Regions from separate parts of the Cupriavidus sp. 94F1 genome, predicted to be linked through region 1. Evidence: predicted binding sites of a transcription regulator. Region 1 holds the regulator's gene; each other region holds the start of a gene.

The links. Region 1 encodes sigma-54, which starts transcription at its own class of promoters, with help from an activator protein. Its sites were predicted from a motif close to TGGCANGNAANCTGCTTT; they were not measured.
Region 2: a site for sigma-54 is predicted at 3,895-3,912, ahead of AC3FJ6_RS19235 (isopenicillin N synthase family dioxygenase). Genes of this name have one in related genera too.
Region 3: a site for sigma-54 is predicted at 1,355-1,372, ahead of AC3FJ6_RS19280 (ammonium transporter). Genes of this name have one in related genera too.

Annotation. Positions count from the first base shown of each region.
Region 1 covers NZ_JBYOJT010000003.1:13,796-21,268, reverse strand. Annotated here, with positions in the region: gene AC3FJ6_RS07775 (LON peptidase substrate-binding domain-containing protein) at 17-670, opposite strand; gene rapZ (RNase adapter RapZ) at 728-1,654, opposite strand; gene AC3FJ6_RS07765 (PsiF family protein) at 1,824-2,162, opposite strand; gene AC3FJ6_RS07760 (hypothetical protein) at 2,161-2,325, shown strand; gene hprK (HPr(Ser) kinase/phosphatase) at 2,358-3,329, opposite strand; gene AC3FJ6_RS07750 (PTS sugar transporter subunit IIA) at 3,396-3,851, opposite strand; gene hpf (ribosome hibernation-promoting factor, HPF/YfiA family) at 4,351-4,704, opposite strand; gene AC3FJ6_RS07740 (RNA polymerase factor sigma-54) at 4,755-6,236, opposite strand; gene lptB (LPS export ABC transporter ATP-binding protein) at 6,412-7,212, opposite strand; gene lptA (lipopolysaccharide transport periplasmic protein LptA) at 7,236-7,473, opposite strand, start outside.
Region 2 covers NZ_JBYOJT010000007.1:187,196-194,668, forward strand. Annotated here, with positions in the region: gene garD (galactarate dehydratase) at 1-28, opposite strand, end outside; gene AC3FJ6_RS19220 (MFS transporter) at 45-1,412, opposite strand; gene kdgD (5-dehydro-4-deoxyglucarate dehydratase) at 1,844-2,758, shown strand; gene AC3FJ6_RS19230 (enoyl-CoA hydratase) at 2,975-3,778, shown strand; gene AC3FJ6_RS19235 (isopenicillin N synthase family dioxygenase) at 4,114-5,109, shown strand; gene AC3FJ6_RS19240 (HU family DNA-binding protein) at 5,238-5,696, opposite strand; gene AC3FJ6_RS19245 (Mpo1 family 2-hydroxy fatty acid dioxygenase) at 5,971-6,468, opposite strand; gene AC3FJ6_RS19250 (arylamine N-acetyltransferase family protein) at 6,672-7,473, shown strand, end outside.
Region 3 covers NZ_JBYOJT010000007.1:198,162-205,634, forward strand. Annotated here, with positions in the region: gene AC3FJ6_RS19270 (acyl-CoA thioesterase) at 1-352, opposite strand, end outside; gene AC3FJ6_RS19275 (HU family DNA-binding protein) at 558-839, opposite strand; gene AC3FJ6_RS19280 (ammonium transporter) at 1,404-2,606, shown strand; gene AC3FJ6_RS19285 (mechanosensitive ion channel family protein) at 2,840-3,700, shown strand; gene AC3FJ6_RS19290 (Bcr/CflA family multidrug efflux MFS transporter) at 3,741-4,955, opposite strand; gene AC3FJ6_RS19295 (hypothetical protein) at 5,216-5,797, shown strand; gene mdoH (glucans biosynthesis glucosyltransferase MdoH) at 5,886-7,473, opposite strand, start outside.

The sequences.
Region 1 (7,473 bases):
CTGACGATCGGTGCCGTCAGACGATGTGGTGCTGCCGCATGTAGCGGTGGACGATTTCGATGCGCATGCCGGCATCGGGCAGCGCCATCAGCATCTGCTTGGCCTTGAGCGGCACGGGCAGCAGTTCGCATAGCCGGTTGGCCACCCAGGTCGGGTCGTCCCAGAGATAGGGTTCGGCGAACGGCAGCCGGGACTTGTCGGGCTGTTCGCTATGCACTGACGCCACGATGCGGCGCAGCGCCTCCAGGCACTCGCTCAGCAGCTCCAGCTTGCAGTCGATGACATCGTCGGGCAGCACTTCGGCCTGGGCCACCAGCAAGCCGTCGTCGCGCGTGGCGTGGGACAGCACGCGGAAGCGCCGCCGTCCGCGGGTCTCGATCAGCAGCACGCCCAGCTGCTCCATGTTGCAGTCGACGATCTGCGCCAGGCAGCCGATTTCCTCGGGCACCGTTTCGTGGCCGGCACGCGCGACTTCCTCGCCGCTGGTGATCAGGCAGACGCCGAACGGCGTGCCATCGCGCATGCAGTTGCGCACCATGTCGACGTAGCGTTTCTCGAACACCCGCAGAGGCAGGCGGCCGTCGGGGAAGAGTACCGTGTTGAGGGGAAACAGCGGCAGCGCCTCGATGATGGCGCCCGGGGATGCGGTGTCTGGGGGGAGTGTCGACATGCGATTGGCCGCTCCAGTGGCGGGACGGCGCCGGGGCCGTTCCCTCAAGCCCGCGTGTCAGCCGGCCGGGGCCAATTCGCGGTGTCTGACCAGCACATTACCATGGGCCCGGAAATAGTTGGCGAGTCGTTCGGCAATGAACACCGACCGATGCTGGCCGCCCGTGCAGCCGATGGCCACGGTCAGGTAGCTGCGGTTGTCCGCAATGAAACTCGGCAGCCACTTCTCGACATAGGCGCGAATGTCCTCGGCCATGGCCAGCACCATCGGCTGGCTCTGCAGGAAGTCCGCCACCGGCGCGTCGCGGCCGGTCAGCGGGCGCAGGGCCAGATCGTAATAGGGGTTTGGCAGCGAGCGCACATCGAACACCATGTCCGCATCGCTTGGCACCCCGTGCTTGAAGCCGAACGATTCGAACAGCAGCGTGAGCGACTGCCCGCTGGCGCTGTCGTTGCGAATCAGCTCCTTGACCCAGCTGCGCAGCGTGTTGGTGCGCACATTGCTGGTATCGATGCGATGGGCGGACTCGGACAACGGGCTGAGCAGCCCGCGTTCCATTTCGATGGCTTCGATCAGCGATGTACTGACCGTTGCGCCGGGTCCGCCTGGCCCGGCACCTTCCGGGACGCCCAGCGGCGCACCGTCCGGGCCTACGCCGACACGGGTCGACAGCGGGTGGCGGCGGCGCGTCTCCGAATACCGCTGCACCAGCGCATCGGTATTGGCCGTCAGGAACAGCACCTGCACCTGATGATGGGCGGAAAGCTCGCGGACGGTGTCCGGCAGCCGCGCCAGCGACTCGCGGCTGCGAATGTCCGTGGCCACGCCAAGATGGGTATAGCCCTGGTCGGCCAGATAGGCCGTGAGCTCGGGGATGAACTGGGCCGGCAGGTTGTCGACGCAGTAGTAGCCTGCATCTTCCAGGACGTTCAGGGCGACCGACTTGCCGGAGCCGGAAATTCCGGTGATGAGAATGATCCGCATAGCGACGCAAGGATAGCACCGCAAGGTAACCGCGTCATGACAGCTTGTCCCAGACAAAAATGGCGAATCGCAGAGGATTCGCCATTTTCCGAGGGAACATTGCCCGGATCGGGCCGCGTAACGGTTTGTGAACCCCGGGGTGATGAACCGGGGGTGCGAACCGCGCCGATCAGGTTGCCGGCTTGGCCGACAGGCACTCGCTCTGTGCCTTCTTGTATTCGTCGCCCTTCTTGCCCTTGTTGGCCTTGGAGCACGCGGCCATCTTTTCCTGCTGGGTCTTCGGCTCGGCTGCCGGGGCGGGGCCGCTGGCCGACAGGCACTCGCTCTGCGCCTTCTTGTATTCGTCGCCCTTCTTGCCCTTGTTGGCCTTGGAGCAGGCCGCCATCTTTTCCTGCTGCGCGGTCTTGCCGGACTTCTCGGCAGCGGCCGGAGCCGAGGCGCCCTGGGCAAACGCGGCGGTGGCGAACAGGGGGGTAACCAGCAAACACATCGCGATCAGCTTTTTCATGCTTCTCTCCTGGCTGTGGAAACACATCGTGGCCGCGCGCCATGCCGGCGTCTGGCAGAACCTGGGCTCGGCGCCCATTACAGCACAAAACGGCGGCCGCCCGCAGTTCGTTGACGAAGGGCCATGCCAGGCTTGTAAGCAAATGAAAAACGCCCGCGAATGAAGCGGGCGTTTGCACACGGGCGCGGTAGCGGCTCAGAGCAGGCGACCTTGTCCGCGCGATACCACGTCGGCCTGCATGGCCGCGCGCTGGCGGTCCATGAAGTCGCGCAGGGTGTCGATGCCGCGCAGTCGCAGGATCGTGTTGCGCACGGCGGCTTCGACCAGAACGGCCAGGTTTCGGCCGGCCGCCACCTGGATCTTCACCATGTGGATCGGCAGGCCCAGCACGTCGAGGTACTGGGAATCGAGCGGCAGCCGTTCGAATTCGCCATCATTGCGACGTACCAGCTGCACCACGAGCTTGAGCTTCATCTTCCGGCGCACCGCCGTTTCGCCAAAGATCGTCTTGATATCGAGCAGGCCCAGGCCGCGCACTTCGAGCAGGTTCTGCAACAGCGGCGGGCAGCGGCCTTCGATGAAGTCGGGGCCCAGCCGGACGAAATCGACGGCATCGTCCGCCACGAGGCCGTGGCCGCGCGAAATCAGTTCCAGGCCCAGCTCGCTCTTGCCCAGGCCCGATTCGCCCATGATCAGCACGCCCATGCCGAGGATGTCCAGAAATACCCCGTGCATCGTCACGCGCGGCGCGGAGATGCGCGACAGGTAGAGGCGCAGGTGATCGATCACGGCCGCCGAGGACACCGGCGTGGTGAACAGCGGGGTCGACGAGCGCGTGCAGCGCAGTTCCAGGTCGGGCGGGGGCTCCATGCCGTCGGCCACCACCAGGAACGGCGGCTCCAGCAGGATCAGTTCGCCCATCTGGCGCTTGCGCGGTTCGTCGTCCAGGCGTTGGTAATACTGGATTTCGGGTTTGCCCAGCACCTGGATCCGGTTGGGGTGGATCAGGTTCAGGTGGCCCACCAGATCGGCGGCGGAAGTGGCTTCGCGAGCGAATTCGACGTCAAAGGCCCGGTCGGCACCTTCCAGACCGGCGACCCACGACAGTTTGATGTCGGCTGCGTTGTCGTCGAAGATCGACTGCGAGGTGACGCCGGTGAGTTCCATGCGGGATGCTTTCTACGAGGGGGGCGGTATGGCTTCAGGCGGCCAGCCAGGCCGGCCTGCGGATCGTCACGGATGCCATTCGATCAGCAACTGGTGGACGGCTTCGGGCGTGGGCAGCGTGGCCAGCCCTTCGCGCATCTCGCGGTCCGACAGCAACTGTGCGATTTCCGAGAGAATTTCGAGGTGCTGCTGGGTGGCCTGTTCGGGCACCAGCAGGAAAATCAGCAGCGAGACCGGCTTGCCGTCGGGCGATTCGAACGGAATCGGCTCGGCCAGGCGCATGAAGCCGGCCAGCGGCTGCTTCAGGCCCTTGATACGGCCGTGCGGAATGGCGACGCCGGCACCCAGGCCGGTCGAACCCAGCGATTCGCGGGCGAAAAGGTTGTCCGTGACGGTGGCGCGGGCCACACCATGGTTGTTCTCGAACAGGAGCCCGGCTTGCTCGAAGACCCGCTTCTTGCTGGTGACGGTGACGTCGAGATGGATGTTGCCGGGTGGCAGCAATTTGGCCAAACGATTCATGGGCGATGCACGAGAAGTCAGGTTGGCGATACGGCGCACAAATGCCGTCCCGCCGGATGGGGCAATTCAGGATATCGAGTGCTTGGTGGACGCCCGCATTGGAACGTCCGGCTCATTATAGAGCAGGGCCACAGCGCGCTTGTGCACTGCAGCGCCGGCGCCGCGGGTGGTGCCGCGGATTGGCCGGCCGGATTGCCCACCCGGATATTGCCGCCGGCGCCCGCATGATCTTCCGTCACGTGGCCTGCCGTTCGGGTCACCGGGACCGTTCTGCCTGTCGTTCTTGTATGGCGCAGCATACACCGAGCCGCGCAAGATGCGAACACCCCCGGCAAATCAATTGGTTTCGGCCGTGGTGGGAAGGTAACGGAGAATGTCAGCCCGACGCGGGCGCGCACCCATCAAAAAAGCCGCGCAGATGCGCGGCTTTGCTCTCTTCCTGTCAGTCCTCTCGGGGACGCTGACGTCCGCCTCGAGGGGCAGTCAAGGATTTGCCAGCCTATTGTTGCTGTAGCTGGGCTTCAGCCATCTGGTACTTGACCGCTTCCCGGTCATGACCCTGCACGCGGTCCTTGTAGCGGATCACCTGCCGGTCGAGCTTGTCGACCAGACAGTCGATCGCAGCGTACAGGTCTTCATGGTGCGCTTCGACGAAGATGTCCTTGCCCTTGAGATGCAGATTGATTTCCGCGTACTGACGCTTGTCCTTTTCCTTGTGGTTGTCGACAGATAGCAGCACGCTCACGCCAATGACCTGATCGAAATGCCTGACAATTCGCTCCAGTTTCGTTTCCACATACTCACGCAGCGGCGGCGTGATGTCGAGGTGGTGTCCACTGATCTTGAAGTTCATAGCGCTTCTCCTTCTGAAAGAGCCGCACCAGGCAGGCGGTTGCGGCTCGGCTACAAAGACTTGCGGAGATTGACTGCGGGGATCTTCAGTGCTTCGCGATATTTGGCCACCGTGCGGCGTGCGACCACAAAGCCCTGTTCGCCCAGCAATTCGGCGATGCGGCTGTCGGAAAGAGGATTCCTGGGTTCTTCGGCTCCTATCAGTTGCTTGATCAGCGCGCGGATCGCCGTGGAAGAGGCCGCGCCGCCCGTCTCCGTGGAGACGTGGCTACCAAAGAAGTACTTCAACTCGAAAGTACCCATTGGCGTGGCCATGTATTTGTTCGTGGTCACCCGGGAAATGGTCGACTCATGTAAACCGAGTGTATCGGCAATTTCCCGCAAAACCAAGGGCCGCATCGCTATTTCGCCGTGCGAAAAAAAGTTCTTCTGACGCTCCACAATTGCCTGCGCCACACGCAGGATCGTGTCGAATCTTTGCTGGATGTTCTTGATAAGCCACCGCGCTTCCTGCAGCTTTTGTTGCAGTCCCGCAGCCCCCGCTTCGCCTTTTGCACCGCGCAAGATCTGCGCGTACATGTCGTTGATGCGCAGGCGCGGCATCACATCCGGATTCAGCTGGGCAATCCAGCCGCTGCCGCTCTTGCGCACGAACACGTCCGGCACCACGAAATCGGCCTCGGGGCGGCTGTACGCATGTCCTGGGTACGGTGCCAGCGAGCGGATCAGGTCGTGCGCCGCCTTTAGTGCAATGTCGTCCACCTGCAGCGCTTTCTTGAGGCGCGTGTAATCCCTGACCGCCAGCAGTTCAAGATGGTGATTGACGATGGACAGGGCCAGTTCGCGCTGAGGATGCTGCAACCGTTTCAATTGCAGGCTCAGGCATTCGGCGGCATTGCGCGCGCCCACGCCGGGCGGATCGAAGCTCTGCAGCAGCGTCAGCATCGCCTGTACTTCTTCCACCTCGAATTCGAGTTCTTCGGGCAGTTCGGTGCAGATTTCCTCGAGTGACGCACTCAGGTATCCGTCGTCGTCGAGCGATTCGATGAGGAAGATGGCCAGGCCCTTGTCGCGCGCCGAAATCTTGAGCGGCGTCAGCTGTTCCATCAGGTACTCGCGCAGCGTGGGATCCGCATCGCGCAACTGCATCGGCGTCTTTTCGTCTTCGTCGTTCTGCGGGCGGCGCGCGAAGTCGTCGAGGCTCCAGTCGTTGCCGTAGTCCTCGGCACCGGAATCGCTGAAGCCTTCTTCCTCGCCGCCGGACGCATGTTCGCTGCGATCGTCGCCGTTGGCCTGCGGTTCGGACGGGGCCGGCGCCGGGGCGCTTTGCAGATTGACGGAGCCGTCAGCCGCCACGCGCAGCGGGCTTTCGATCCAGTCGTTCTCGCGTTCCAGCAGCGGGTTTTCCGTCAGCGCCTGTTCCACCTCCTGTTGCAGTTCGAGCGTGGAAAGCTGAAGCAGCCGGATGGACTGCTGCAGTTGCGGCGTGAGGGCCAGATGTTGGGAGAGGCGGAGCTGAAGCGAAGGTTTCATGCGACCTATTCTATGCGCATCTTTCCGTTGTTGGAACGGAATTTGCTACAACCTATCGCTTCGGCTTCCTGATCGGCAACGGCTTTGAAATAGCCGCGGGCAAGTGCGGTAAAAATGACCTGCCGATGACCTGCCGAAAACCTGTCGGCAGTGTGGCCGCGGAGGCGGCACGGTCTTACATGCGGAAGTTCTCGCCCAGATAGACGCGGCGCACCGACTCGTTGGCGATGATTTCCTCGGGCTGGCCGGCGGCCAGCACGGTGCCTTCGCTGATGATGTACGCGTGGTCGCAGATACCCAGCGTTTCGCGCACGTTATGGTCGGTGATCAGCACGCCGATATTGCGCGCCTTCAGGAAGCTCACGATGCGCTGGATTTCGCCCACGGCGATCGGGTCCACGCCGGCGAACGGTTCGTCGAGCAGGATGAAGCGCGGGGACGACGCCAGCGCACGCGCGATTTCCACGCGGCGGCGCTCGCCGCCCGACAGCGACAGCGCCGGGTTGTTGCGCAGATGGGCGATCTGCAGGTCGTCGAGCAGCGAATCCAGGCGGCGTTCGATTTCGGCCTTGGGCAGCGGCTTGCCGTTTTCCACCTGCAGTTCCAGCACCGCGCGGATGTTCTCTTCCACGTTGAGCTTGCGGAATACCGACGCTTCCTGCGGCAGGTACGACAGGCCCATGCGGGCGCGTTCGTGGATGGCCAGTCCGCTGATGTGCTCGTCGTCGAGCACGATGTCGCCTTCGTCCAGCGCCACCAGCCCCACGATCATGTAGAACGACGTGGTCTTGCCGGCGCCGTTGGGGCCCAGCAGCCCCACCACCTCGCCGCTTTTCACGTCGAGCGATACGTCCTTGACCACCGTGCGCGTGCCGTAGCGTTTCTTCAGGTGACGCACGACCAGCGTGCTGCTGTCGGTGCGGACGGCGGATGCGGAGGACGTGGCAGAGGCGGTGAGCGTGGCGGAATCGTTCATCAGGACTGGCTGGAGGTAAGGCGTTAAGGCTTGGGCGCGGTGGACGGCTTCAGATCCAGCGGTGCGCCCGCAGCGGCGGGGGCGCTGGCGTCCGAGCGCGGCGACAGCACCGCGCGCACGCGGCCCGACGTATTGCCGGCCGTGGTGTTGTTGTCGCCGCCGGTGGCGGTGTAGTACTCGTTGCGGCTGTCGTAGGTGATCACGGCGCCGCGGATCTCGTCGATGATCTTCGCGCCCACGCCCGACACGCGCGCCGCGCGG
Region 2 (7,473 bases), on a different contig from region 1:
GGGCGTTCTGTACCGACAGGTCCGACATGGTGGGGATTCCTTCTCTATTGGGGGTGCTTCAGTTCGACGCGGCGAATGTCCTTGACGATCACCAGGTAGCTCAGCACGGTCACCAGGGCGTTGATGCCCACGAAGACCAGCGCGCCGTTGAACGAGCCCGTGGCGCTCAGGATATAGCCGATCACAATCGGCGTCACGATGCCCGCGATATTGCCAAACGTGTTGAAAATGCTGCCGGCCAGGCCGATCACTTCCTTGGGCGCCGTATCGGCCACCACGGCCCAGCCCAGCGCGCCAATACCCTTGCCGAAGAACGCCAGCGCCATGATGCCCACGACCAGCCATTCGGCATCGACGTAGTTGCACGCGATCATCGACACCGACAGCAGCATGCCGGCCACGATGGGTACCTTGCGGGCCAGCGTCAGCGAATGGCCACGGCGCAGCAGCGTGTCGGAGATCACGCCGCCCAGCACGCCGCCCAGGAAACCGCAGATGGCCGGCAGCGAGGCCACGAAACCGGCCTTCAGGATCGACATGCCGCGCGCCTGCACCAGGTACACCGGGAACCACGTCAGGAAGAAGTACGTCAGCACGTTGATGCAGTACTGGCCCAGGTAGACGCCGGCCAGCATGCGGTTGGTCAGCAGCTGCCTGGCGTAGAACCAGCCGGCCGGATTGGCCACGGGGCCGCCGTTTCTGGCGTCTTCGCCTTCGCCCATGTGGATCAGGCCGCCGCCCTGCGCGATATGGTCGAGCTCGGCCTGGTTCACGCCGGTGTGCGTGGCCGGGCTGCGCATGACCTTGAGCCACACCAGCGCCAGCAGCATGCCCATGATGCCCATCCACAGGTACACATGGTGCCAGCCCCAGCTATGGACGATCCACGCCATCAGCGGCGTGAACACCACGGCCGCAAAATACTGCGCGGCATTGAAGATGGCCGACGCGGTACCGCGCTCGGCGGTCGGGAACCAGCTGGCCACCACCTTGGCGTTGGCCGGGAAAGCCGGCGACTCCGCCAGCCCCACGGCAAAGCGCAGCGCGAAAAGAATGCTGATGGCCTGGCCGATCGTAGCGAAAACGCCAATCCAGCCTTGCAGCAGCGTGAAGAACGACCACAGGAAAATGCTGAAGGCATAGATGCGGCGCGCGCCGAAACGGTCGAGCAGCCAGCCGCCCGGGATCTGCGCCATCACGTAGGCCCAGCTGAAGGCCGAGAAGATATAGCCCATCTGCACCGCCGAGAAGCCGAACTCCTCGCGCATGGCGGGCCCGGTGATGGACAGCGTGGCACGATCGGCGTAATTGATCGTGGTCACGATAAAGATCAGGGCAAGGATCCAGTAGCGGACGTTGGTGCGGCGGGCGCCGGCTGCGGCGGCCGCGCTGGAAGCGGGTGTTGCGTTCATCGGGGTCTCCTCACAGCCGGTGGACCTCGATGCGGGAATGCGTCTGGACCGGCGTGTGATATGTCGTCGTACGACCAGAATTATAGAGACGCGGTTCCGTCCGCCACAGTGCGCGTTTACCCTGCCTTGGTGCAATGGTCTGTATTTCGGCGCGTGGGCCGATATCGCTGCCTTTCAATTGGCTTGCGGCTTTGCGGCGGATTCTGTCCGGTTTGCCAGCCCACCCTGCCCGGCTGCAGCAACGCGTGGGCACCCGTCTTCGCCACCTTTTTCACCGGGGTTTTCCCTTGGTTTGCGCCGTCCCACTTGCACGGTCAAGTTGTTAGTTGTACGATGACTTATCTCGAATTTAACAACGATGGATCGGGCACCCACCGGCCTTGATTCACACTTCACCCACCATTCGCCATGTGGCGATCAGGAAGAGCGACATGACTACACCGCAAGAACTGAAGCAGATTATTTCCGAAGGCCTGCTCTCGTTCCCCGTTACCGATTTCGACGCACAGGGCAACTTCCGCGCCGACACCTATACCGAGCGCCTGGAATGGCTGGCGCCGTACGGTGCCTCGGCCCTGTTCGCCGCGGGCGGCACCGGTGAGTTCTTCTCGCTGACGCAGCAGGACTACTCGAATGTGATCCGCACCGCCGTGGAAACGTGCCGTGGCAAGGTGCCCATCCTGGCTGGCGCTGGCGGCCCGACCCGCGTGGCCATCGAGTACGCCAGGGAAGCCGAGCGCCTGGGCGCCCACGGCATCCTGCTGATGCCGCACTACCTGACCGAAGCCAGCGAAGACGGCATCGCCAACCATATCGAAGAGGTTTGCAAGGCGACCCGGTGCGGCGTGATCGTCTACAACCGCGCCAATTCGCGCATCGGCGCCGACCTGCTGGCCAAGGTGGTGGACAAGTGCCCGAACCTGATCGGTTTCAAGGACGGCGTGGGTGACATCGAAGCCATGGTTCGCGTGCGCCGCAAGCTGGGCGACCGCCTGGCCTACCTGGGTGGCCTGCCCACCGCCGAAGTCTATGCCGCTGCCTACAAGGCGCTGGGCGTGCCGGTGTACTCGTCGGCCGTGTTCAACTTCATCCCGAAGACCGCGATGGACTTCTACCGTGCCGTGGCCGCCGACGACCACGCCACGATCGGCCGCCTGATCGACGACTTCTTCCTGCCGTACCTGGACATCCGAAACCGCAAGCATGGCTACGCCGTGTCGATCGTGAAGGCCGGCGCCAGGCTGGTTGGCCACGACGCCGGCCCGGTGCGCGCGCCGCTGACCGACCTGACCGAGGAAGAAGTGGCCAAGCTGGACGCCCTGATCAAGAAGCTGGGTCCGCAATAAGCCATACCGTATCGAGTTGAAGCATTGCGAGCCGACACAAGTCGGCTCTTTTTTTTTGAGCCGCCGCCGGTGCCAGCGGTGGACGCCGGCAGGCCACTGGCAACCCACCGGTACGCCAATCGTCCGCGATCCCGGCATCCGGATTCACCCTGATTCCGCACCCATTGCGAGCAAATCGCGCGATCATTGCGCCATTGACCGATGACGGAGCCCGATATGGCAGCGCAGTCAGACGACAAGGCAACCGAGCCGCTGGTGCTGCATGACAGCCGCGATGGCGTGGTGACACTGCGGCTGAACCGGCCGCTGCAGTTCAATGCGCTCTCGGAAGCCATGCTGGCCGCGCTGCACGGCGCCCTCCACGGCATCGCCAGCGATGACAGCGTGCGTTGCGTGATTCTGGCAGCCCAGGGCAAGGCATTCTGCGCGGGCCACGATCTGCGGGAAATGCGCGGCCAGCCCGCGCTTTCGTACTACCAGGGCCTGTTCGCCCGGTGCAGCGTCGTGATGCAGGCCATCCAGGCGCTGCCGGTGCCTGTCATTGCGCGCGTCCATGGCATTGCCACCGCCGCCGGCTGCCAGCTGGTCGCCAGTTGCGACCTGGCGGTCGCGTCCATGCAGGCGCAGTTTGCCGTGTCCGGCATCAACGTCGGGCTCTTTTGCTCCACGCCGTCGGTGGCGCTGTCGCGCAACGTGGCAACGAAACGGGCCTTCGACCTGCTGGTGACCGGGCGCTTCATCGACGCCCAGACAGCGGCCGATTGGGGCCTGATCAACGAAGCCGTGGCCGACGATGATCTCGATGCCGCCGTCGCACGCAAGGTCGCCCAGATCTGCGCAAAAAGCCCGACGGCCATCCGCTATGGCAAGGCCATGTTCTACAGGCAGCAGTCGATGCAGCTGGCCGACGCCTACGCCTTCGCTGGCGACGTGATGGCCCGCAACATGATGGAAGAGGATGCGGGCGAAGGGATCGACGCGTTCCTGCAGAAGCGCGATCCGCGCTGGACCCAGCGGTAGCACCGGATGCATCGCCCCGCGCGGACGATGCACCGTCGCCAGCCCATCCACGCACCACAACCGCCCCGCCATGCGCCAGGAAGGTGAAAAACAGCCGGATTTCGTCCGTTTTGCGCTGGCCCAAAACCTGCGATGGTGATGATTGAAGAGTAGAAGCGTTCAACCGCCCGTTTCCTGACGCCCCTATTGGCGCAGGCGGGCGGCAGGAAATTGCTCTTGATGTCCGCGCCGCTGCGGAACTCGAGAGCCAGAGACTTCCTGCATCCCAGGTATTCCAGGTATCCCGCTTTCCCGGTCGGCCGGACCCGTTCAACTTTTCCTGAACCCGGAACGACATGACCAGGACAACCACCCTCCCCCTGCACGAACTGGCGCGCGAGTCGCGCATGGGCGCCCACGGCACCGAGACCGATGCGCGGGACATCCGCCGCATCGACCTGTCGGATTTTGACCAACGCAAAGCCGAGATTGCCGACCAGCTCTGGCAGGCTGCCGTCGAAATTGGCTTCTTCCAGCTGGAAAACCACGGCATCGACCTGACAGCCGTGCGCGAAGCGTTTGCCATGACCGAACAGTTCTTCGCGCTGCCTGAGGCGATCAAGGGCCAGTATCCGCTGCAGAAGGCCAACAACGCCGGCTGGGAAACCCGCGCCCAGGTGCGCCCGTCCACCGGCACCCCCGATCAGAAGGAGTCGTACCAGATCACGCGCCCGCATATGGCCGCGCTGTGGCCCACCGACACCGAGCTGCCCGGTTTCCAGGCCACCATGCTTGCGTTCGAACGGCAATGCTGGGACGTCGGCATGAAGGTGCTGTCCTGCTTTGCCGACAAGCTGGGATTTGACGCGGATTTCTTCAGGCGCGCGCACGACCCCGTAGCGCCCGACTATCAGAGCACGCTGCGCCTGCTCCACTACTACGCGATTCCGCCTGAGGCGCAGGACAAACTCGACCTGTGGCGCGCCGGCGCGCACACCGATTTCGACTGCCTGACGCTGCTGTTCCAGCGCCAGGGACAAGGCGGTTTGCAGGTTTGCCCCGGCAAGGAGATGGAAGCCCAGGCATGGACGCCGATTCCACCGGACGAGGACGTGATCACCTGCAACATCGGCGACATGCTGATGCGCTGGAGCGACGACCGCCTGCCGTCGAACTTTCACCGCGTACGCAACCCGCTGCCGGGCGAATACATGGGCCCGCGCTACAGCCTGGCGTTCTTTTGCCAGGCCAACCGCAATGCCGTGATCGAGGGGCCGGCGAAGCAGTATCCGGCGATCACCGCCGGCGATTTCCTGCGCCAGCGCGTGGCGGCTAACTTCAAGGCGTACTGACGCCCGGGCGCCGGCCGGGCGCCCATAAACCAAAAGACCCCGTGCTCTTGCGAGACACGGGGTCTTTAGCCGTCCGGCGCCTGCACGGGGCAGGCAGCGGGCGGGCGACTACCAAAGTGGGTCGGCGATCAGGCCGCAGCGTCCTTCAGCTTCTTCAGCGGACGGACCTTGACCTTGACGCTGGCCGGCTTGGCCGGGAACCAACGCTCTTCACCCGTGAACGGGTCCTTGCCGAAACGCTTCTTCTTGGCCGGCACTTGCTGCGCGGTCACCTTCAGCAGGCCCGGCAGCGTGAATTCGCCAGCGCCCTTCTTGTTCAGCGCGCTGACGATGGTGTTTTCGAGGTGAGCCAGCACCGTCTTCACAGCCTTGGCTTCGAGCTGGGTTTGTGCCACCAGGTGAGCGACCAGGCTCGACTTGTTGAAGGTGTCCTTCAGCGGCTTCACGGTCGGAGCAGCAGCGGGAGCAGCCTTCTTGGCCGGTGCGGCCTTCTTTGCGGCAGCCTTCACGGGTGCCTTGGTTGCTGCGGCCTTCTTGGCAGCAGGCTTGGTTGCAGTCTTCGCGGTCGGTTTCGCTTTGGTCGCCATATCGATATACGAGAGTTGAAGATTGATGTCCCGGCCATTTGCCATCCATCGCAGCGTAGCACCTGTCATCGCTTGCGAATCGTGCTGGCCGGCACGCACTGAATCATAGCGGAAACAGCCAGAAGTAAAGGGGTTTTCTCACATGCGACAGGTCAAACCAAGGGAAAAACCCGGGTTTTGTCGCTGGTTTGCGTCAGCAGATGCGCTGCGGAGCGGTACGTCCCCCCACTTTCGCACGTGACAGACGCCGCGAACGCGCAAAAGTTTCCGCGAATCAGTGCGCGTGCGCGGCCACCGCATCGCGCGTTTCGCGCGCCAGCCCCATGGCAAAGGCGGCTTCGGCCACCAGAAACAGCGGGCCCACCAGCAGGCCGACGAGGTCGTCGACAAAGGCCGGCTTGCGACCCTCGAAGTAGTGGCCGACAAACTGGATGACCCACCCTGCCACGAACAGGCCGATCCCCGTGGTCAGCCACGCCACGGTGGAAAGCGCGGCAATCCAGGCCCCCGCCCACACGAATACCGCCAGGATCGCGGCCATCGCCACGCCAAAGCCGAACGACAGGCGCAGGTAGAACAGGCAGGCCAGCACATAGACGACGATGGCCGGCGTCAGGAACAGCACGCCGTCCCCCAGCGGCATGGCGGGGCGGCCCAGCAGCGCGGTAACGGCCAGCACGATCATCGGAATGCCGACGAAATGCGTGACGACGTTACGGCTGTCGCGGTGGTAGGCTGCGTAGCTGGACAGATGATCGATCAGGGTTTTCACGGGGCGTCTCCTCTCTTCTGGCTGTTTTCAGGCGCTGTCTGGTCTCTGGTCGTGCGCGGTCGCACCCGCAGGCCGCCGGCACCGCCAGACCACGTTGCGCGCCGGGTTTTGCTGTGGATTTATATTAGTGACGCACCGCGTGCTCCGGAAGAGGGTCAACCCGCCGTTCGAGCCGCCCTACTAATTCTTCCAGTCCCCTCGATATGCGCCACGAAGACGAGATCCCCGCCCTCACCATCGGCCAGCGCGATGCCTGGCTCGAACGGATCGGCATCGGCAACGAGGCCGATCTGTCGCCCACCCTGGACACGCTGAATATCCTGATCGGCGCCCACCTGCGGCATATCGCGTTCGAAAACCTGACCCCGCTGGTGGGCTGGCGCGTGAATATCGATCTGCCGGCGGTATTCGACAAGCTCGTCGCGCAGCGGCGCGGTGGCTACTGTTTCGAGCTCAATACGCTGTTTTGCGCGGGCCTCAAGGCGCTGGGATTCGCGGTGACGCCACTGGCCGCCCGCGTGCGCTGGAACGTGCCCGACGAGCGCCCCACGGGGCTGTCGCACATGCTGCTGCGCGTGGAAGTGGCGCACGAAAGCCATGTCGCCGATGTCGGCTTTGGCGGACCCACGCCGGACCGCGCGCTGGCGCTGTCACTGCCGGCGGCTGCCGCCTCACCGTACCGGCTGCTGCCCACGCCGCCCGCCGTGGCCGGCACGGGCTTCCATTCGTATGATCTGGCCGTACGTGATCCCGAGGCGAATGCTGACGATGCAGAGGCCTGGCGCGTGCTGTACCGCTTCGACTTGACCCCGCAGCCGCAAATCGACTACGTGGCGCGCAACTGGTACGTCTCGACGCATCCCGACAGCCACTTCACGCAGAAGTTGATCGCCGCCCGCACGGAAGCCGACGGCACGCGGCTGTCGCTCGGCAACGGCAGCCTGACCGCGCGCATGCCGGACGGCAGCGTGCAAAAGACCGACCTGCCGACGGCCGGCCACGTCA
Region 3 (7,473 bases), on a different contig from region 1:
TGCCGTTGTCGTCCACGGCCACCATCGTGAAATAGCAGCTGTTGGTATGGCGAACCACCTTGCTGCGGATGTTCTCGGTCACCACCTTGATGCCGATTTCCATCGAGCTGCGGCCCGTGAAGTTCACCGCCGCCAGGAACGTCACCAGTTCGCCGACGTGAATCGGCTGGCGAAACACCACCTGGTCAACCGACAGCGTCACGACATACCGTCCGGCGTAGCGGCTCGCGCACGCGTAGGCCACCATATCCAGGTACTTGAGGATGGTGCCGCCGTGGACATTGCCGGAAAAATTGGCCATGTCCGGCGTCATCAGCACGGTCATGGACAGCTGGTGGGACAGATCATTCATCGCAGAAAATCCAGAAATCGAGCATGAGGCGCGGGCAGTGTAACCCGCTCGGCCGGGTCATGGCATATCGGATGTGCGCGATTTCCGCTGCGAAGCAGCAAAACAGTCTGAATACCCTGCGGGACAAATAAAAAAAGCGGCCCCGCAGGCCGCTTTCTGTACTTCCGTACTTCTGTACTTCTGTAACGCTCCGGACGCGATGCGCTTACTTCTTCTTGTTCACGGCGTCCTTGAAACCCTGGCCGGCCGAGAACTTCACCGTCTTGGCGGCCGGGATCTTGATCGTTTCGCCGGTGCGCGGATTGCGACCGGTACGTGCAGCACGCTTGCCCGAGCTGAAGCTGCCAAAACCTACCAGCGTAACCGAGTCACCCTTCGCAACTGCCTTCTTGATACTGTCCAGCGCAGCGTTCAGCGCGCGCTCGGCGGCGGCGTTGCTGAGTTCTGCTTCCGCGGCGATGGCCGATACCAGTTCACCTTTATTCATGGCTGATTTCCCTTGTTTGGTCGTCGTCACCGGACTTTTGCCAAGTGGCAAAAGTCCGATCGGCGCAGTCTAATCTGCCCTTTACGGCTTGAGCAATCCCCAGTGGCACCGATGCAACGAAAACTGCCGAAAATCGTTCTCCGACAAGACTTAGCGGGGTTTTTACCCCTCTGTTTTTCGAATCGGCACATCACATTTGAGGATCAAGACGTATCGGACGGCGCACTTTATGAAACCGGCAGATTATTGCCGATTATTCACCGTACGGCGCAATTTCCGCCTTCCGGTTTGCCGAGGTCGGATTGCCAGCCCACGGCGCGCATTTTCGGTGCAGCGCGGCGCCATGCACCAATCAGGGTCCGCTCGCGCGCTGACATGCGTCTTTTTGGCGCACGCATGCCCCATGATCGCTCCACCCTCGCCCTGCTCCGTGCCGCGTGGGGGGATGCACCGACAGCGCGCCCGGTGCGGCGCGCCCAGATTTGGCGCGGCATTCCCCGTTTTGCGCCAAAAACTGGAACGCTAATTGCTTATCCGTGCTCCCATTTTGAGCATGAGGTAACGATGGAGAACCTGAAGACAGGCACGGATGCCTTGTTCATCCTGCTGGGCGCGATCATGGTGCTGGCAATGCACGCGGGGTTCGCATTCCTGGAACTTGGCACGGTTCGCAAGAAGAATCAGGTCAATGCACTGGTAAAGATACTGGTCGATTTCGCGGTGTCGACGCTGGCCTACTTCTTCATCGGATACACCATCGCCTATGGGGTCCAGTTCTTTGCCGGCGCGGAGACACTGGCCGAGAAAAATGGCCACGAACTGGTGAAGTTCTTCTTCCTGGCGACGTTTGCCGCCGCCATTCCGGCGATTATCTCGGGCGGCATCGCGGAACGCTCGCGCTTCAATCCGCAACTGATGGCGACCTTCGTCCTGGTGGGCTTTGTCTATCCGTTCTTCGAAGGCATCGTCTGGAACAACCGCCTGGGCGTGCAGGACTGGCTGGCTTCGGTCACGGGCGCACCGTTCCACGACTTTGCCGGTTCGGTGGTCGTGCACGCGGTGGGCGGCTGGATCGCCCTGCCCGCCGTGCTGCTGCTCGGTGCCCGCCGCGGCCGTTATCAGAAGGATGGCCGCATCAGCGCGCATCCGCCGTCGAACATCCCCTTCCTGGCGCTGGGCGCCTGGGTGCTGGCGGTGGGCTGGTTCGGCTTCAACGTGATGAGCGCGCAGACCATCGACAAGATTAGCGGCCTGGTGGCCATCAATTCGCTGATGGCGATGGTCGGCGGCACGCTGGCGGCCTGGGCGGCGGGCCGCAACGACCCGGGCTTCTCGTACAACGGCCCGCTGGCCGGGCTGGTGGCGGTCTGCGCAGGCTCCGACATCATGCATCCGCTGGGCGCGCTGGTGACTGGCGCCGTGGCTGGCGTGCTGTTCGTCTATCTGTTTACGCTGGCCCAGAACAAATGGCATATCGACGATGTGCTGGGTGTCTGGCCGCTGCACGGCCTCTGCGGCGCCTGGGGCGGCATTGCAGCGGGCGTTTTCGGCAGCCGCCTGCTGGGCGGGATGGGCGGCGTGTCGCTGGTGTCGCAAGTGGCCGGCACGCTGATGGGGATCGTGGTCGCGCTGGTTGGCGGCACGGTGGTCTATGGCACGCTGAAAAAGCTGGTAGGCATCCGCCTGGACCCGGAAGAGGAGTTCAACGGCGCCGACCTGACGCTGCACCGCATCTCGGCCACGCCGGAGCGTGAAACCAACTGGTAAACCACGTATTTGCAGGGCATTGTGGAAAAAAGCGGCCGGGCATTAACCCGGCCGTTTTTACTTGGCGCGCAAAAAAGATTGACTTGAACTTTCGCGCGCGAGCGCCCAATAATGCCCTTGCGGTTTCCTCAAACGCCGACACAGGCGTGCCTTGTGATCCTGACATTATCGACAGCATGCTTTCGTTTTCGCTGTCCCTGTTTTTCCTGCCCGTAAATCACAGGAGTATGTTCATGGATACCACCTCGCTGCAAAGCATCCGCGACGTCATTTACAGCTACGCCACCATATTCGGCGTGAAAATCCTGGCCGCGCTGGCGTTCTGGGTGGTGGGCCGCTGGCTGATTCATTTCGTGGTGCGGCTCGTACAGAATTCGCTTGCCAGGCAAAGCGTCGACCCCACCCTGCTGCGCTATGTCGGATCGATCGTCACCGTCACGCTGAATGTCGTGCTGGTGATCGGCATCCTGGGATACTTCGGCATCCAGACCACCACGTTCGCGGCGCTGATCGCGGCGGCCGGCGTGGCCATCGGCATGGCGTGGTCCGGACTGATGTCCAATTTCGCTGCTGGCGCGTTCCTGGTGGTCCTGCGTCCGTTCAAGGTCGGCGACTTCGTGACCGTGGGCGGCGTGACCGGCACGGTGCGCGAAATTGGCCTGTTCGCCACGTCGCTCGATACCCCGGACAACGTCCTGACCGTGGTCGGCAACAACAAGATCTTCAGCGACACGATCCAGAATTTCACGGCCAACCCGTACCGGCGCGTGGAACTGAAGGCGCAACTGGCCGGCACCACCGACGCCGTGGCAGCCATCGCGCTGCTCAAGGAAAAACTGGCCGCCATCCCGAACGTACTGGCCGAACCGGCGGTCGATGTGGAGATCCTGGAATTCACGCTGGTGGGGCCGGTGCTGGCGGTACGCCCGTACTGCCACAACGACCACTACTGGCAGGTGTACTTCGACACCAATCGGACCATCCGCGACAGCTTCGGTGCGGCCGGTTTTGCGGCCCCGATGCCGGCGCAGATGGTGGTCATGCAGAACGCCCCGGCCGTGCCGTTGACCCAGCCGGCCAACCAGGCCGCCTGAGCAGTGAGCCCGGCGCGCCCGGGCCCATCTGCTTGACCGCTCACCCGGGCTGGCGCATGCCGGCCCGCCCGTACAGACGCAGCAGCACGGCGCCGCTGCCGCAGACCGCCATCACCACGGCCAGCGGCAGCGCCGTGCCGTCGTGCCAGACACTGACCGCGGCACCGGCCAGCGTGCCGAAACCGAACTGGAGCGTGCCCATCAGCGCAGACGCCGTGCCGGCCCGATGGCTTTGATGGGCCAGGGCCAGCGCCGAAGCGTTCGGCGTGATGCATCCCAGCCCGGCCAGGAACACGAAGAAACAGCACAGCAGCACCGGCAGCGACGCCACGCCCAGCAGCGTGGCCGCAGCCAGCGTCAGGCCCGCCACGCATGGCGCGATCAGCGCGACGCGCAGCACATCGTCCAGCGCGCGAGCGCGCACCAGCTTGGCGTTGACCTGCGACATCGCGATCAGGCCAAATGCGTTGGCCCCGAAAACAAAGCCGTAGTGGGAGGGATCGATGCCATGCAGTTCGATCAGCACGAACGGCGAGCCCGCGATATAGGCGAACATCCCCCCCTGCACGCATCCGGCGGACAGCGAGTACCCCAGGAATTCACGGTCGCGCAACAGCTCCCAGTAGCCGCGCAGCACCGTGCCGGGATGCAGCGTGCGGCGGCGCTGCGGATCCAGCGATTCTTCCATGCGCGTATGGATCAGCCACAGCAGCAGCACGGCCGCGCCGCAGTGAATCCAGAAGATCGCGCGCCACCCCGTGGCCGCCAGGACGGCCCCACCGATCAGCGGCGCCAGGATCGGCGCCAGCCCCATCACCAGCATCAGCGACGAAAAAGCCCGCGCGGATTCGCGTGCCTCGAGCCGGTCGCGAATCACCGCCCGCGAGACCACCAGCCCGGTGCAGCCGCCCAGCGCCTGCAGGAAGCGCCAGACCATCAGCGACTCCACGCTCGACGCCAGCGCACAGCCGGCGGCGGCCACGCCATAGATCGTCAGGCCCGCATAGAGCGGCGCCTTGCGCCCGAAACGGTCGCTGACCGGGCCGTAAAACGCCTGGCCGATGGCCAGCCCCACCAGGAACGTGCCCAGCGTCAGTTGCACCTTGCCGATGTCGGTATGAAGGTCGGCTGCCAGCGCGGGGAAGCTGGGCAGGTACATGTCAATGGAAAGCGGTGCGATGGCGGTGAGCGACGCGCAGATCAGCAGCCAGAGCGGAAAGCGCGCGTCGGTGCGCGCGCTTGCGGAGGACGTCATGAAAGGGATCCGGTAAGACAAGCCGCAATTGTTGCATAGCGGGCAAGCCCCTGGCGGCGCGCGCGTCAAGTCACCAGACGTACCGTGGAAAATCCGCCGCAAACCGGCTGCCCGTGCGGCATCACGGGTGGCGCTGCTTTCACGTGTGGCGGCGTGGAGGGTACAATGCGTGCCTGTCGGGACGGATGTCCCCAGACCACGCAGTCAGACGCATCGCGGGAGACGGATCACGGGACCCGTCCCCGGCAACGTTATCCTGCATGACCATACGACATACGCCGTTTATTGCTTCGCTGAGCCTGGTTGCACTCGCAGCCTTGCCGTCGTTGCCCGCATGGGCCGCGCCTGGCAAGCCGCCCGCCATGGCACCGGCTTCGTCGCCCGCGCCCGTGGCGATCGACGAAGCCGAGGCCCTGTCACGCATGCTCAAGGGCGCGGCCACCGGACAGAACACCGGCGCGGCCGGCGTTCCCGAACTGCTGCGCAACACCAATCGCCCGGACAGCGTGCTGGCACGCGCCTGCCGCCAGCTCAACGACATCCTGCCCATCGAGATCGACGGCGAGACGCGCCTGCGCCGCTGCCAGTCGATCCCCGGCAAGCACGTGCTCTTCCAGCTGGAACTGACCAACTTCCGCGGCCCGATGCTCGACCTGGCCAGCTTCGAGGTGAATTACGCCGCGCCGCTCCAGCGCAACATCTGCGCCAACCGCGACGTGGAAATCCTGACCAAGCTCGGCGTCAGCATGATGTTCCGCTACATGACGCGTAACGACCGCGGCGAACGCCGCGTGGGCGACGTCTATATCAACGCGCCGATCTGCGTGTCGGCGCTGCGCTGAAACGCGCCGCTGAAACGCTCCCGTTTGAAACGGGCAAAAAAAACGGCAGGCCCTGGCGCCTGCCGTTCTTTATGGTGCGGACCGACGGTCACGCCACCCTTGGCCGCAATGGCAGCACGTTGGGGGCGCGGCGCAGCAGCACCCGCGTTTCCTTCCAGGCGGCATCGGCCAGCGGCGACCCCCAGACCAGTTCGTGCAGCTTCGACAGGGCGAACGGGTCGCCCAGCAGCACATGTTTCTGTGCCGCCGACAGCGAACCGGGGCCATGGGTCAGCGCGTGCTGCACCAGCGACGCATGCTGCAGCCTGGCCGGCTCCGGCTGTACCGTACGCGGCGTGGCCGTGGCGCACATCAGCGCATTGGTCACCGGATCGACCACGGCATCGACGAAGCGCGGCGTTTCCTGGGCGTTTTCCACATGCTGCTGCGTTTCGACGATCTCGCGCGGCACATAGGTTTCCTCGGGGATCATGAACAGGCCCGCGCGACGCGCGGCACGGCCCAGCGATACGCGCGACAGCATCACCGACAGCGGAATCGACATCGCCAGCGAGCCCACGATCGGCAGCAGCCACCAGATGAAGCCCGGGCTCAGCCAGTACACGCCGGCGCCCCACACCAGGCCCAGCACCGTGTGCCAGCCGTGGCGGCGGAACGCTTCGCCCCAGGTGGTTTCGGCATCCTCGCGCGGGGGCGACTTCCACGAAATGCCCCAGCCGCTGTACGCGGCGATCACGAACTTGGTATGGAACAGCATGCGCGTCGGTGCCAGCAGCGCCGAGAGCGTCATCTCGATCAGCATGCTCAGGAACAGGCGCACCACGCCGCCGTACTGCTTTGCATCCTTGAGCAGCAGGATCACGCTGGCCAGCTTCGGCAGGAACAACAGTGTCGCCGTGGCCGAAAACAGCATCAGCGCCTTTTCCGGATGCCATTCGGGCCAGGTCGGGAACAGCTGGTATGGCTTGGTGAAATACTCGGGCGGCACCAGCGCATGCTTGGCCAGCGCGGCGGTGGACAGCAGCAGGAACAGCAGCCACAGCGGCGCCGACACATAGGCCATGATGCCGGTCAGGAACACGGCCCGGTGCACGGCATGAAAGCCCTGCTTCATCCACAGCCGGAAGTTCATCAGGTTGCCCTGGCACCAGCGGCGGTCGCGCTTGACCTCGTCCAGCAGGTTCGGCGGCAATTCCTCGAACGAACCGGGCAGGTCATAGGCAATCCACACGCCCCATCCCGCGCGCCGCATCATGGCGGCCTCGACAAAGTCGTGCGACAGGATTTCGCCGGACAGCGGCCCCTTGCCGGGCAGCGGCGCCAGGCCGCAATGCTCCATGAAGGGCTTGATCCGGATGATGGCGTTGTGGCCCCAGTAGTGCGATTCGCCAAGCTGCCAGTAGTGCAGCCCGGCCGTGAACAGCGGACCATAGACGCGCGTGGAGAACTGCTGCATGCGGGCATAGAGCGTGTCGCGGCCCACGGCCAGCGGCGCGGTCTGGATAATGCCGGCGCCCGGGTTGGCTTCCATCAGCCTGGCCAGCGTGGCAAGGCAGTCGCCGCTCATCACGCTGTCGGCGTCCAGCACGATCATGTAGCGGTACTTGCTGCCCCAACGGCGGCAGAAGTCGGCCACATTGCCGGTCTTGCGCTTTACGCGGTGACGGCGCCAGCGA